DNA from 3 places in the Blastococcus montanus genome. Region 1 is predicted to be linked to each of the others. Evidence: predicted binding sites of a transcription regulator. Region 1 holds the regulator's gene; each other region holds the start of a gene.

Region 1 (3,851 bases):
CCCGGATCGAGGCCGCCGCGGTCATCTCCGTCCCGATCCTGGTGATCATCGCCGTGCTCTTGATCCTCCAGCGCAAGCTGCTCGGGGGGAAGAAGTTCACCGTCATCGGAGGCAAGCCGGGGCGGCAGGACGTGACGCACCTGGGCGGCGCCCGCTTCCTCGCCCTGGGGTTCTGCTCGCTGGTGGTGCTCCTGAGCCTCGTGCTGCCCTTCGGCGTCCTGCTGGTCACCTCCTTCCGCGAAGCCCTCGGCCGGCCCCTGGGGTGGGACAACTTCACCCTCACCGGCAACTACGAGGCGGTGTTCAGCCGGCCGCTGATCGCTGCCGCGATGGGCAACAGCTTCGTCCTGGCGCTCGGCGGGACGGTCCTCGCACTCGCCGTCGCGCTGCTGGCCTCGTGGCTGGTGCACCGCACCAAGGCCCGGAGCAACGCAGCCATCATCGGAGCCATGGCCGCGCCCCTGGCCTTCCCCGGGGCGGTGCTCGGCATCGGTCTGATCATCGCCTACGCGGGTCAGCCGTTCGGACTGGGTGGGACGCTCACCATCCTGTTGATCGCCTATGCCGGCAGCGCCCTGCCGTTGACCTTCGCTTACGTGCACGCCGGGATGGGCCAGATCGGCGCGGAGGTCGAAGAGGCGTCCCGGAGCCTGGGAGCGTCCTGGGCGCGCACCTGGCGGCGGATCACGGTGCCGTTGCTGCGGCCCTCCCTGCTGGCCGCGGGCATGCTCAACTTCGTCCTGCTCTTCCGGGAGCTGGAGATGTCGGTGTTCCTCTACACCGGCGCGAATCCCACGGTGGCCACGGTGCTCTACAACCTGGCCAGTGAGTCGCTCTACCAGCGCGTGGGTGCGCTCTCCGTGGTGATCCTGCTGATCAACATCGTGGTGACCGTGATCGCGATGCGACTGCTCGACCGCAAGCCCGGCACGTCCACCCGGCGGTCCCGCCGGTCCCCGTCCGTCGCACTCAACACCCCACCGGAGGAAGCAGCATGACAGTGACCACGACCGATGTCGGCACCGGCGTCCACCTTCGCTACGAGACCCCGCACATCGCTGTCCTCACCCTGGACAGCCCCCCGTCCAACACCTTCAGCTGGGAGAGCCGGCGGTCCTTCATGAAGGCGCTGGACATCCTGGACGCCGACGAGCAGGTCCGTTGCCTGGTGATCACCGGAGAAGGCCGGGCCTTCACCGCCGGTGCGCACCTGGGCGAGGACCAGTCCATGAGCGACGAGCAACTCAGCGACTACCTGGCCGAGTTCAGCCGGGTCCTCAATGGGGTGCAGAACTTCCGAGCCCCGGTGATCGCGGCCATCAACGGGGCCACGATCGGCGGTGGGCTGGAGTTCTCGCTCTGCTGCGACATCCGGATCGCGTCCACCGAGGCCTTCTTCGTCGCGGCGGGCGTGAACGTCGGCCTCATCGTCAGCTTCTGGCGCCTGCCCCGTGTGATCGGACTCGGCCCGGCAAAGGAGATCCTGCTGACCGGGGCCCGCTACTCCGCCCAGCAGGCGCTCAACTGGGGCCTGGTGACGGAGGTCCACGAGCCGGGCGACCTCATGACCGCCGCGCTGGCGAAAGCGCAGCGGATCGCCACCCGTGCGCCGCTGTCGGTGGAGGCCACGAAGGAAGCGGTCACCGGAGCGTTCGAGATGGACTTCACCCAGGGACAGGCGCTCCAGACCAAGCGGTTCCTGGAGATGTTCCGGACCGAGGACCACCAGGAGGCGTTGCAGGCCTTCTTCGAGAAGCGCGACGGCGACTACCAGCGACGCTGAGGGGGCGCCGGCTGAGCCGTCCGCTTCACCGCCCACGTCGGGGCCCGGCCACCGGAGGCCGGGCCCCGACGTGGGTTCCGTGTCAGACCCGGCGCAGGACCGAGACCACGCGGCCGAGGATCGTCGCCTCGTCACCGGGGATCGGCTCGTAGGCCGGGTTGTGCGGGAGCAGCCACACGTGGCCGTCACGGCGCTTGTAGGTCTTCACCGTGGCCTCGCCGTCGATCATCGCGGCCACGATCTCGCCGTTCTCGGCGGTCGGCTGCTGCCGCACGACGACCCAGTCGCCGTCGCAGATGGCCGCCTCCACCATCGAGTCACCGGCGACCTTCAGCATGAACACGGTGCCCTCGCCGACCAGCTCGCGGGGGAGCGGGAAGACGTCCTCGACCGCCTGCTCGGCCAGCACCGGGCCACCCGCGGCGATGCGACCGACCAGCGGGACGTAGGCCGGGGCGGCGGCCCGCTCGCCCTCGCTGACCATCGGAGGCTCGGCGACGGCCGAGGCGGTGCGGCCGGCATCGCCCGGCAGGCGCACGTCGAGAGCGCGCGGCCGGTTCGGATCCCGCCGCAGCCAGCCCTTCTTCTGCAGCACCGACAGCTGGTGGGCGACCGACGAGGCCGAGGAGAGGCCGACCGCCTCGCCGATCTCCCGGACCGAAGGTGGGTAGCCGCGGCGCTCGATCGAGTCGCGGATGACCTCCAGGACGCGCCGCTGACGCTGGGTCAGGCCGTCACCGTCCGCGCTCCGGTCGGGAAAGGTCCGGACAGTCGCCGAGGCCTCGGCCCCGTCCTGGGTGCCGCCGCGCGCCCGCCGGCCGCCGGACGTCCCGCTCGACTCCGTCACGTCTCCTCCTCGCCGGCTGCTCGCGCAGCCGTTCCGACCTCGTCCTCGACGTCGACCGTAGCGCCGATCCCCGCCCAGTTCAAACAGGTGTTCGAAGCCATGTCGTGTCGCCCCCCATCTGTCGGTGGCATCGGGTAGACATCGGACAGGCGTTCGAATCGAACACACGTTCGGGTGGGCGGGCGCCGGCCAGGTGAGAGGCGGAAGTGCGATGACGGGCAGTGCGGTGCGGTCGGTGGGCGGAGTGTCCGAGGGGCGGGTTGCGGTCGAGGCGCCACCGGCGCGTCACCTCCGGGTGCTGCCACCCGTGCCGGAGGCGTACGCCGTGGCGCCCGGGCGGCGGGCCCCCGTCCGGGATGGTGCCGCCGCCCCGGCCGTCGCGCCGAGAGGCCCGAGCCGCCACGATGGCCGGCCGGGCATCGCGCCGCCGCCGCTCCGGCTGACCGCGCGGGGTCGCCGGCTGGTCGTGGTCCTGGCCGTCGCGCTCGTGGTGGGGCTGGTCGCGCTCGGCGAGGCGGTCATGGGCGGCGGAGGGGACGGGCTCGAGCTGATGGGCACGGCCAGCGTGGTCGTCGAGTCCGGTGACACGCTGTGGTCCATCGCCGGAGGTGTGGCGGGCGACCGTGACGTCCGTGAGGTCGTGGACGAGATCCAGACGCTGAACGGTCTGCGCAGCGCGGACCTCGTGCCCGGTCAGGTGCTGGCACTGCCCTGAGGCGTCCAGCGCGGCGGTCGGGCGGCGGCTCGCCACGGCACGAGGTTCACAAGGGCCGGCCGGCGACTTCGTCAACCCTCCGTGTGGGCACGTTCACGGTGCGTGCTCGGCGGCCGCATACGGTCGTGCGGTGTCGAGCGTCATGGACAACCGCGCCGCGGTCTTCACCAGTCGGCCCCAGGCCGTGGAGGTCTTCCAGGCCGGTACCTGGTGGGCCGGCGAGCTGCTGGGGTGGCGGCACGACGGCGCCGGGGCCTGCCAGATGTGGGTGCGGGTCGTCGTGGGCGGTGTCGAGGAGGCGGCGTGGACCGACCTGACGACCCTCCGGCTGCCCGAGCCGCAGTCCCCGGCGCCGGCGGCCACCCGGTCGGCGCGGCGGCGCGTGACCCAGGAGATGGCGGCGGCGCAGGCGGTGTCCGCGCTCCGGGCCGGCGAGGTCGTGGTCGGCGCCGAGACGACGACGGGCTCTTCGATGATCCGCGACCACGGCGGGTCGTCCGCTCGCA
Region 2 (3,851 bases), 1.5 Mb from region 1:
CCGGATGTGCGGGAACGCCTTGGCGACGGCGTCGACCTCCGCCTGCGGCAGCCCCAGCGCGGCGCCGACGTCGCGGATCGCGTGCCGCACCCGGTAGGTGTCCATCATCGAGATGCAGCTGACCCGGTCGGCGCCGAAGCGGTCGATCACCGCGTCGTAGACCTCCATCCGGCGGGCGGACTCCACGTCGATGTCGATGTCGGGCAGCTGGTGGCGCAGCGGCGAGAGGAACCGCTCCATCAGCAGGCCGTAGCGCAGCGGGTCGACGTCGGAGATGCCGAGCAGGTAGGTGACGAGACTGCCGGCCCCCGACCCGCGCGCCGCCGCCCGAACCCTCAAGCTCTTGATGAGGTCGACCACGTCGGCCACGGTGAGGAAGTAGGACGGGTACCCGAGGGACTCGATGACCCCGAGCTCCTCGGCCAGCCGCTGCCGCACCCGTGCCGTGGGCGCCATGCCGCGCCGGCCCAGCCCGGCCTCGCAGCGGGCCCGCAGCACCTGCGCCGGGCCCATCCCCCGTTCGGCCGGTGTGGTGACCACGTCGAGCTCGGGATACCGGACGCTGCCGATGCCCAGGTCGCCCGCCGGATCGACGGCGCACTGCTCGGCCAGCCGGGCGGTGCGCTCGAGCAACCGCAGGGCGGCGTCCCGGTCGGGGCCGACCACGTCCTCGGCGACCTCGGCCATCTCCTTGCCGGACTTCAGGTAGCCCTCGGCCGTGGTGCGGTCGACGTGCCGGGCACCGAGCGGGACCAGCCGCCGGGCGGCGTCGAGGACGTCGGCGGTCGGCGCGTCCAGCGCGTCGACGTACCGGACGGCGTTGCTGAGCACCACCGGCACCTGCTGCTCGGCGGCGAACCGCAGCATCGCCTGGGCGCGGGAACGGTCACCCCGGCCACGGTGGTGCACCAGCTCGAGCGCCAGGCCGGGTCCGAAGACGGCGCGCCACACGTCCAGCTGCCCGGCGGCCAGATCGGCCCGGCCGGCCAGCAGCGCCCGCCCCACCGGGGAGTCGGGACCGAGCAGCGGGGTCAGCCCGGTCGCGTGCTCGGCGGCGATCGCCAGCGAGCTCACCGGCTCGCCGCGGGTCCCGCGCAGGTGGGTGGCGCTGGTGAGCCGGCACAGCGACCGCCAGCCGGCGCCGTCCCGGGCCAGGAAGGTGACCCGGGGCAGCCGCGGGTCGACGCTCGCCCCACCGCGGGCCGGGGCCCGACGGGCAGACGTCGTCGCCCGCGGCCGCCGCGCCGCGGCGGGATCCTCGCCCAGCACGTGCGCGAGCGCCGGCGGCACGCTGGTGCCCAGTGCGGGCGCCACCGCCAGGTCGACCCCGAAGATCGGTCGCACCCCGGCCGACCGGCAGGCCAGCGCGAACTTCACCGCGCCGTACATGCCGTCACGGTCGGTGAGGGCCAGCGCGGGCATGCCGTGCTCGGCGGCGCGGGCCACCAGATCGGCGGGGTGGTTGGCCCCGTACCGCATGGAGTAGCCGGAGGCGACGTGCAGGTGGACGAAGGGGTCACTCACGCGGCTTCCTTGCTGTCCCCCGCAAGCGGGAGGTGCCCCCAGCTCGTCAGCCGCGTGACCGCGACTGCTCTGTCCACCGGTGAGTTCGCACGCTCGCTCACTTCCGGGATCCGGCGGACCAGGACGGGGCTCCACCGACCACGTGCGGCCGCGGGTAGCGGGACGACTCCGGCAGCGGGGTGCTGCCGAGCGTGGTCTCGACGACGGTGAGGAAGGCGCGGACGTCGCGGACCAGGTCGTCGGCCTCCCGTTCGGTGACCGCCCGGGACAGGCCCGCCTCGGCTGCGGCCCGCTTGGCCGCCCCGGCGGCGAAGAAGGTGGCCCACTCCCCCAGCTCCGGCGCCACCTGTCCGAGCAGGACCCAGGCACTGCGCGGCCGGCGACGACCGGCCTCCGGGCGGGTGCGCGCGGCCAGCACGGCAGCGGCGGCACGCAGCGCACCGAGGTGCGCGGTGGCGTAGCGCTCCCGCGGATCGGTGGCCGCCGCGGCCTCGGCCAGCCCGCGGTGGGCCTGGTCCAGCAGCGCCGCCGCCGCGGCGGGCAGCGCGGGCGGCAGGGGCAGCTGGTCGGCCGGCACGGCTCGTGCGGCGCCCATCAGTCGTGCACCCGCACGAGCCACCAGCGGTTGCCCGACGCGTCCCACGACAGGTCGTAGACCCCGGCGAAGCTCATCCGTGAGCGGCCCGCCCGGACCGCCTCGACCCGCCAGACCTCCCGCGGAGCCACCATGTCGGCGGAGGCGCCCCCGGCCTCGGCACCCCGGATCCACCACGGCACCGTCTCGATCCAGGAGTCGAGCAGCTCGCCCACGACGTACCGGGACTGCCCGCGCCAGAACTGCACCGGGCCCAGCGGGCCACGCTCGACCTGCACCTCTTCGCCGGTCCGACCGACGACCTCACCGAGCACCCGGCTCATGACAGACTCCCCACGCCTCACCCCGCGTGCACGCCGGCACGGCGCTCCACCGGCGGGGAAGAGGCCGGGTGGAGCAGGCCGGACGTCGTTCGAACGTGTGTTCGAACGACGTCCAGTAGACCCGAGCGGCCTCCCCTCGTCAAGCGACGCCACCGCCGTGTCCCGACCACGGCGGGTCCGCGTGCACCGCCGTCGGCCCGGCCCCGGGACACGCCGGGCACCACCCCCTCGGGCGGTGGCAGGATCAGTGCATGAGCCGACCCCCGCACCCCCGGGTGGCCGACGTCGCCCGCGTCCTCGCCGAGGCCGGTGCCACCGGCGAGGTCCGCGTCCTGCCCGCGGAGGTCCGCACCGCGGCGGCGGCCGCCGCCGCGCTGGGCGTGCCGGTCGGCGCGATCGTCAACAGCCTGGTCTTCCTCGCCGACGACGCTCCGCTGCTGATCCTCACCAGCGGAGCGCACCGCGTCGACGTCCACCAGGTGGCGGCGCTGCTCGGGGTCGGTTCCCTGACCCCCGCCCCCGCCGACGTCGTCCGCCGGCACACCGGCCAGCCCATCGGCGGCGTCGCCCCGGTCGGCCACCCCGAGCCGCTGGGCACGCTGGTCGACGTGGAGCTGGCCCGCCACGACGCGGTGTGGGCCGCGGCCGGCCACCCGACGGCGGTCTTCCCCACCACCTACGACGAGCTGCTGCGCCTCACCGCGGGCACCGCTGCCGAGGTGGGCGAGGGCCCGGGCACGGCCACCACCGCCGGGAACGCGTCACCCGCCGGCGCACCCGAGGCGGTGTCCCCGTGACGGGCACCCGCCCCGCCACCCGCATCGTCGAGCTGCCGCCGCCGTGGATGCGGGAGCACATGCACGAGGTGCTCACCGTCTACGGGCTCGCGATGGGCTACGACTCCGGCGTCGTCGCCGGCCGGTACGGCTACGCCGTCCAGCACACCGAGCGGCCCGGCTTCCGCGCGGTGGGCGCGTTCGCGCAGACGCCGGAGGGTGAGCGGCTGGTCGGCTTCGGCTACGGCTACCTCATCGCCCCCGGCCAGTGGTGGCACGACCAGGTGCGGGCCGCACTCGACCGCCGGACGGCCAGGAGGTGGCTGCCCGGGGCCTTCGAGATCTGCGAGCTGCACGTCCACCCCGACGCCCAGAGCCGGGGCCTGGGCCGGCAGCTGCTGCACGCGCTGGTCGAGGGCCTGCCGCACCCGGTCGCCCTGCTCTCCACGCCCGACGCCGACACCAAGGCCTTCCGGCTGTACCGCGCCGACGGCTTCGTCGACCTCGCCCGCGGCTACCACTTCCCCGGCGACTCCCGGCCCTTCGCCATCCTCGGCGCCCGGCTCCCGCTGCATCCACCCAGCCCCTCCGCGGCGAACGACCGAGCGTGACCGCACCCCCTGCCCCCTCCCC
Region 3 (3,851 bases), 1.8 Mb from region 1:
CCGGGGCGGTAGCCGGCGGTCGGCGGTGGTGGCCCGAGCCCGGGGCGACCGCTCAGGTCGTGGGTGCACCGGCCGGGCCGGCAACGGCAGGCGTCCCGCCCGCAGGTGGCGACCCGGCGGAGCTCCCGGCTGTCGGTCAGCGCCAGCAGCGCGCCGGAGAGCGCGTCGACGACCGCGATCCGCGGCCGGTCGACCAGCGTGCCGCCCGCCGTGGCGTCGAGCAGGTCGGCCAGCGTCGCGCGCTGTTCGTCCGCCATCGCCGCGAGCGCGGTCAGCGCATCGGGTGCTGCGGTGAACCTCCCCCCGGGGCCCTGCCGCCAGGCGGCCTCGTCGGCGAGGTCGGCCGCCTCGGCGGCAGCCACCGCCCGACCGGCTGCGCCGAGCGCTCGCTCGAGGTCGAGCAGGACCGCACCGGCCGACTCCACCGCCCGGTCGGCCACGGCCCACGGACCGCCCACCGGGGCACGATCGGACGTCGGTGCCGCATGCGGCTGCTCGTCGCCGCGGCCCTCATCGCGGTCGTCCGGGATCCGATCGGGGTCGGTGCCGGTGCTCGGCTCCACGTCCCAGCCGTGGTCGTCCCGGTCGAGGTCGTCCCAGTACCGCTCCTGCCAGGCAGCTTCCTCGTTCCAGAGCCTGAGCTGCTCCTCCGGCGGCGGCGCCTCCGCGCCACCCCATCCCTCGGCGAGGACCCGTTCCTCGACGGCGGCCCACCACTCCTCCAGGGCGCGGTCCTCGGCCGTCACCGGGTCCGTGGCCGGCGGGGCTGCCGGTGAGGACAGCGCGTCCGCGTGCCGCGCTGCAGGCGGCGCGTCCGCGACCGGGTCGGCGATGGAGTCGAGGTCGTCCGGCGGCGCAGCGACGCCGGGCAGCAGGCCGAGGGCCCGGGCCAGGGCCCGCACCATCTCCGCGGGCACCGGCTCCCCGCCGATCTCGCCGGGCTCGTCACCGCCGGCCAGGGTGCTCACCCCGGCGACCACGGTGAGCTGCGCCTGCACGGGCGGGAGGTCGGTCTCCCCCGGCCGCAGCACGCAGTCGAGGAGGCAGTCAGCCATCTTCTGGCCGCGGGTCCGCCGGTCGTCCGGATCGTCGGCCAGCGCATCGGCGTAGCGGCCGAGGGCGTCGACCAGCGCCTGCGCCTCCGGCACCGTGAGCAGCGCGTGGAGCACGGCCATCCCGTCGGCGGCGTCCGGCCGGACGAACACGCCCCGTTCCCGCAGCCGGGCGGTCAGCCGCCCGGCGGCGTCCCTGGCGTCCCGGGCCAGCACCATCCTGCGCGCCTTCGCGCCCAGCTGGGCGGGAGTGGTGACCCGTCCGGCGGCCCAGGCGAGCAGGTCGGCCTCCACCCGTGCCCTGACCGTCGCGTTCACGATGGGCGCCACCTTCTCCAGCAGCGGCCACAGGTGGCCGACGTGCAGGGCACCCGACTCGAGCGCGGCGAGGGTGCGCGGCAGCCGGTGCACGAGCGTCAACGAGCGGATCAGGAGCGTCTGCGCCGCCTGGGAGGAGATGGACAGCGCGACGGCCAGCTCCTGGACCGCCCACTCGCTGACATCTGCCAGCACGTCCGCGCGCGCCGCACGGCGCTCCTCGCCCATCGCGCCGGGCTCACCCGGTTGCCGGTCGGCCGACGCGGGGCGGGTGGCGGCGAACTCCGCGCCCGCCCGTGCGCGCAGGGCGGTCTGCCGGGCGATCTCGCGATCGGCGGCCTGGACGGCACCGAGCGGGTCCGACGCCCACCCGGCGGCAGGCGCGGCCGGCTGCTCACCCGTCTGCTGCCGGCCGTCGATCACGTCTTCGATCGTAAGTTCGACCACCGACAGAAATCGCCGTCCCGCTCCGCGCCCGCGGGACTCCTGGGATCGACGTGACCGCCGGGGCGTGACGAGGCGGTCCGTTCCGGACATGACGATCGCCACACCCGCCACGGCGTCCCGGTATCTGCGCAGGTCAGGGCCGATGCCGCCGTCCGCCATACGTCGGCGGGCGCGGGGCACGCGGCAGGAGACCGGTTGGGCGTGTCGTCTGCGCGGCAGCGAAGATGGGTCCCGACATGGCGACTGCAGCAGCAGCGGCGGCCCGGGCCCCGCAGACGACCAGCCGACCGCTCCGGGCATGGCAGCAGGCCGCCCTCGGCCAGTACGAGGAGGCCTCCCCCAAGGACTTCCTGGTCACCGCTACGCCGGGCGCCGGCAAGACGACCTTCGCCCTGACCCTGGCCGCGCGGCTGCTCTCGCGGCGGGAGGTCGCCCGCGTGATCGTGGTCGCCCCCACCGACCACCTGCGCCTGCAGTGGGCCGAGGCCGCCGACGCCATGGGCATCGTCCTCGACCCCAACCTCACCAACGCCGTCGGCCCGGTGCGCGCCGGCACCCAGGGCTACGTGACCACGTACGCGCAGGTGGCGGGCAAGCCGATGCTGCACGCGGCCCGGTCCACCGCCGTCAAGTCGCTGGTAATCCTCGACGAGGTGCACCACGCCGGTGACGGTCTGTCCTGGGGCGAGGCGGTCGAGGATGCCTACGGCATGGCCGCGCGCCGGCTGTGCCTGACCGGGACGCCGTTCCGCACAAAGCCCGACGAACGCATCCCCTTCGTCCGGTACGAGGAGGACACCTTCGAGGGCGAGGCCGGTGGCCTGGTCAGCCGCGCCGACTACACCTACGGCTACAAGGAGGCGCTCGCCGACAACGTCGTCCGCCCGGTCGTCTTCGCCGCCTACACGGGCACCTCGCGCTGGCGGAACTCCGCCGGCGAGGTCGTCGCCGCGTCGCTGAGCGAGGCCGGCACCAAGTCGGTGGAGATGCAGGCCTGGCGGACGGCGCTGGACCCCAAGGGCCAGTGGGTGCCGCACGTCATCGCCGCCATGGACGACCGGATCACCCACCTGCGCGAGGAGGGCGGCATGCCCGACGCCGCCGGGCTGATCCTCGCCAGCGACCAGGACGACGCCCGCGCCTACGCGAAGATCGTCCGCCGGGTCACCGGCAAGCCGGCCGAGCTGATCCTCTCCGACGACCCGAAGGCGTCGAAGAAGATCGAGCGCTTCGCGACCGGCTCCGCACGCATCGCCGTCTGCGTCCGGATGATCTCCGAGGGCGTCGACGTCCCGCGGGCCGCCGTCCTCGCGTGGATGACCTCGTACCGGACCCCGCTGTTCTTCGCGCAGGCCGTCGGCCGCGTGGTCCGCTCCCGATCGCCGCACGAGTCGGCGACCGTGTTCCTCCCCGCCGTCCGCCCGCTGCTGTCGCTGGCCGCCTCCATGGAGGAGCAGCGCAACCACGTCATGCCGCCGCCGCGGACCCAGCCCGACGAGGAGCTCGAGGCGCTCGACCTGCCGCCGCGGGAGCCGAAGGAGGGCGAGATGAAGCAGTGGGAGGCCCTCGAGGCCGACGCCCGCTTCGCCCACGTGCTGAGCAGCGGGACGGCGCACACCGGTGAGGGCCGCCCGGCGCTGGTCGCACCCGAGGAGGAGGACTTCCTCGGCATCCCCGGGTTGTTGACCCCCGAGCAGACGGCGTCGCTGCTGGCCAAGCGGGACGACGAGCTGCGGATCCGCATCGCGCAGAGCCACCGGGATGCCGCTGACGACTTCATGGTCGTCGAGGACCACCCCGACGAGGACGACGCCGGCCGCTCGTGGCGCGACGCCGCGGAGCTGCGCCGGGAGATCAACCGCCTGGTCAACCGGGTCGCGGCGCGCACCTCGCAGCCGCAGGCCGTGGTGCACACCCAGCTGCGCCAGTCGGTGCCCGGCCCGCCGTCGGCCTCTGCGTCGGTCGACGTGCTCCGCGCCCGCCGGGAGCGCCTCCGCACCATGCTCTGAGGCGCGCCGTTCAGTTCTCCGCCGG

The links. The regulator LexA, encoded in region 1, represses DNA repair genes until DNA is damaged. The targets are predictions, from matches to a motif close to TCGAACANNTGTTCGA.
Region 2: the regulator LexA is predicted to act here: its motif matches at 2,532-2,547, upstream of ABDB74_RS07770 (DUF6504 family protein).
Region 3: the regulator LexA is predicted to act here: its motif matches at 1,798-1,813, upstream of ABDB74_RS02815 (DUF222 domain-containing protein).

What each region holds. Positions count from the first base shown of each region.
Region 1 covers NZ_CP155551.1:3,074,430-3,078,280, reverse strand. Annotated here, with positions in the region: gene ABDB74_RS14670 (iron ABC transporter permease) at 1-998, shown strand, start outside; gene ABDB74_RS14665 (enoyl-CoA hydratase/isomerase family protein) at 995-1,783, shown strand; gene lexA (transcriptional repressor LexA) at 1,866-2,630, opposite strand; gene ABDB74_RS14655 (LysM peptidoglycan-binding domain-containing protein) at 3,097-3,345, shown strand; gene ABDB74_RS14650 (hypothetical protein) at 3,476-3,851, shown strand, end outside.
Region 2 covers NZ_CP155551.1:1,580,658-1,584,508, reverse strand. Annotated here, with positions in the region: gene ABDB74_RS07780 (DNA polymerase III subunit alpha) at 1-1,524, opposite strand, end outside; gene ABDB74_RS07775 (SAV_6107 family HEPN domain-containing protein) at 1,622-2,119, opposite strand; gene ABDB74_RS07770 (DUF6504 family protein) at 2,119-2,442, opposite strand; gene ABDB74_RS07765 (YbaK/EbsC family protein) at 2,694-3,239, shown strand; gene ABDB74_RS07760 (GNAT family N-acetyltransferase) at 3,236-3,829, shown strand; gene ABDB74_RS07755 (NAD(P)/FAD-dependent oxidoreductase) at 3,826-3,851, shown strand, end outside.
Region 3 covers NZ_CP155551.1:595,165-599,015, reverse strand. Annotated here, with positions in the region: gene ABDB74_RS02815 (DUF222 domain-containing protein) at 1-1,793, opposite strand, end outside; gene ABDB74_RS02810 (DEAD/DEAH box helicase family protein) at 2,054-3,826, shown strand; gene ABDB74_RS02805 (hypothetical protein) at 3,837-3,851, opposite strand, start outside.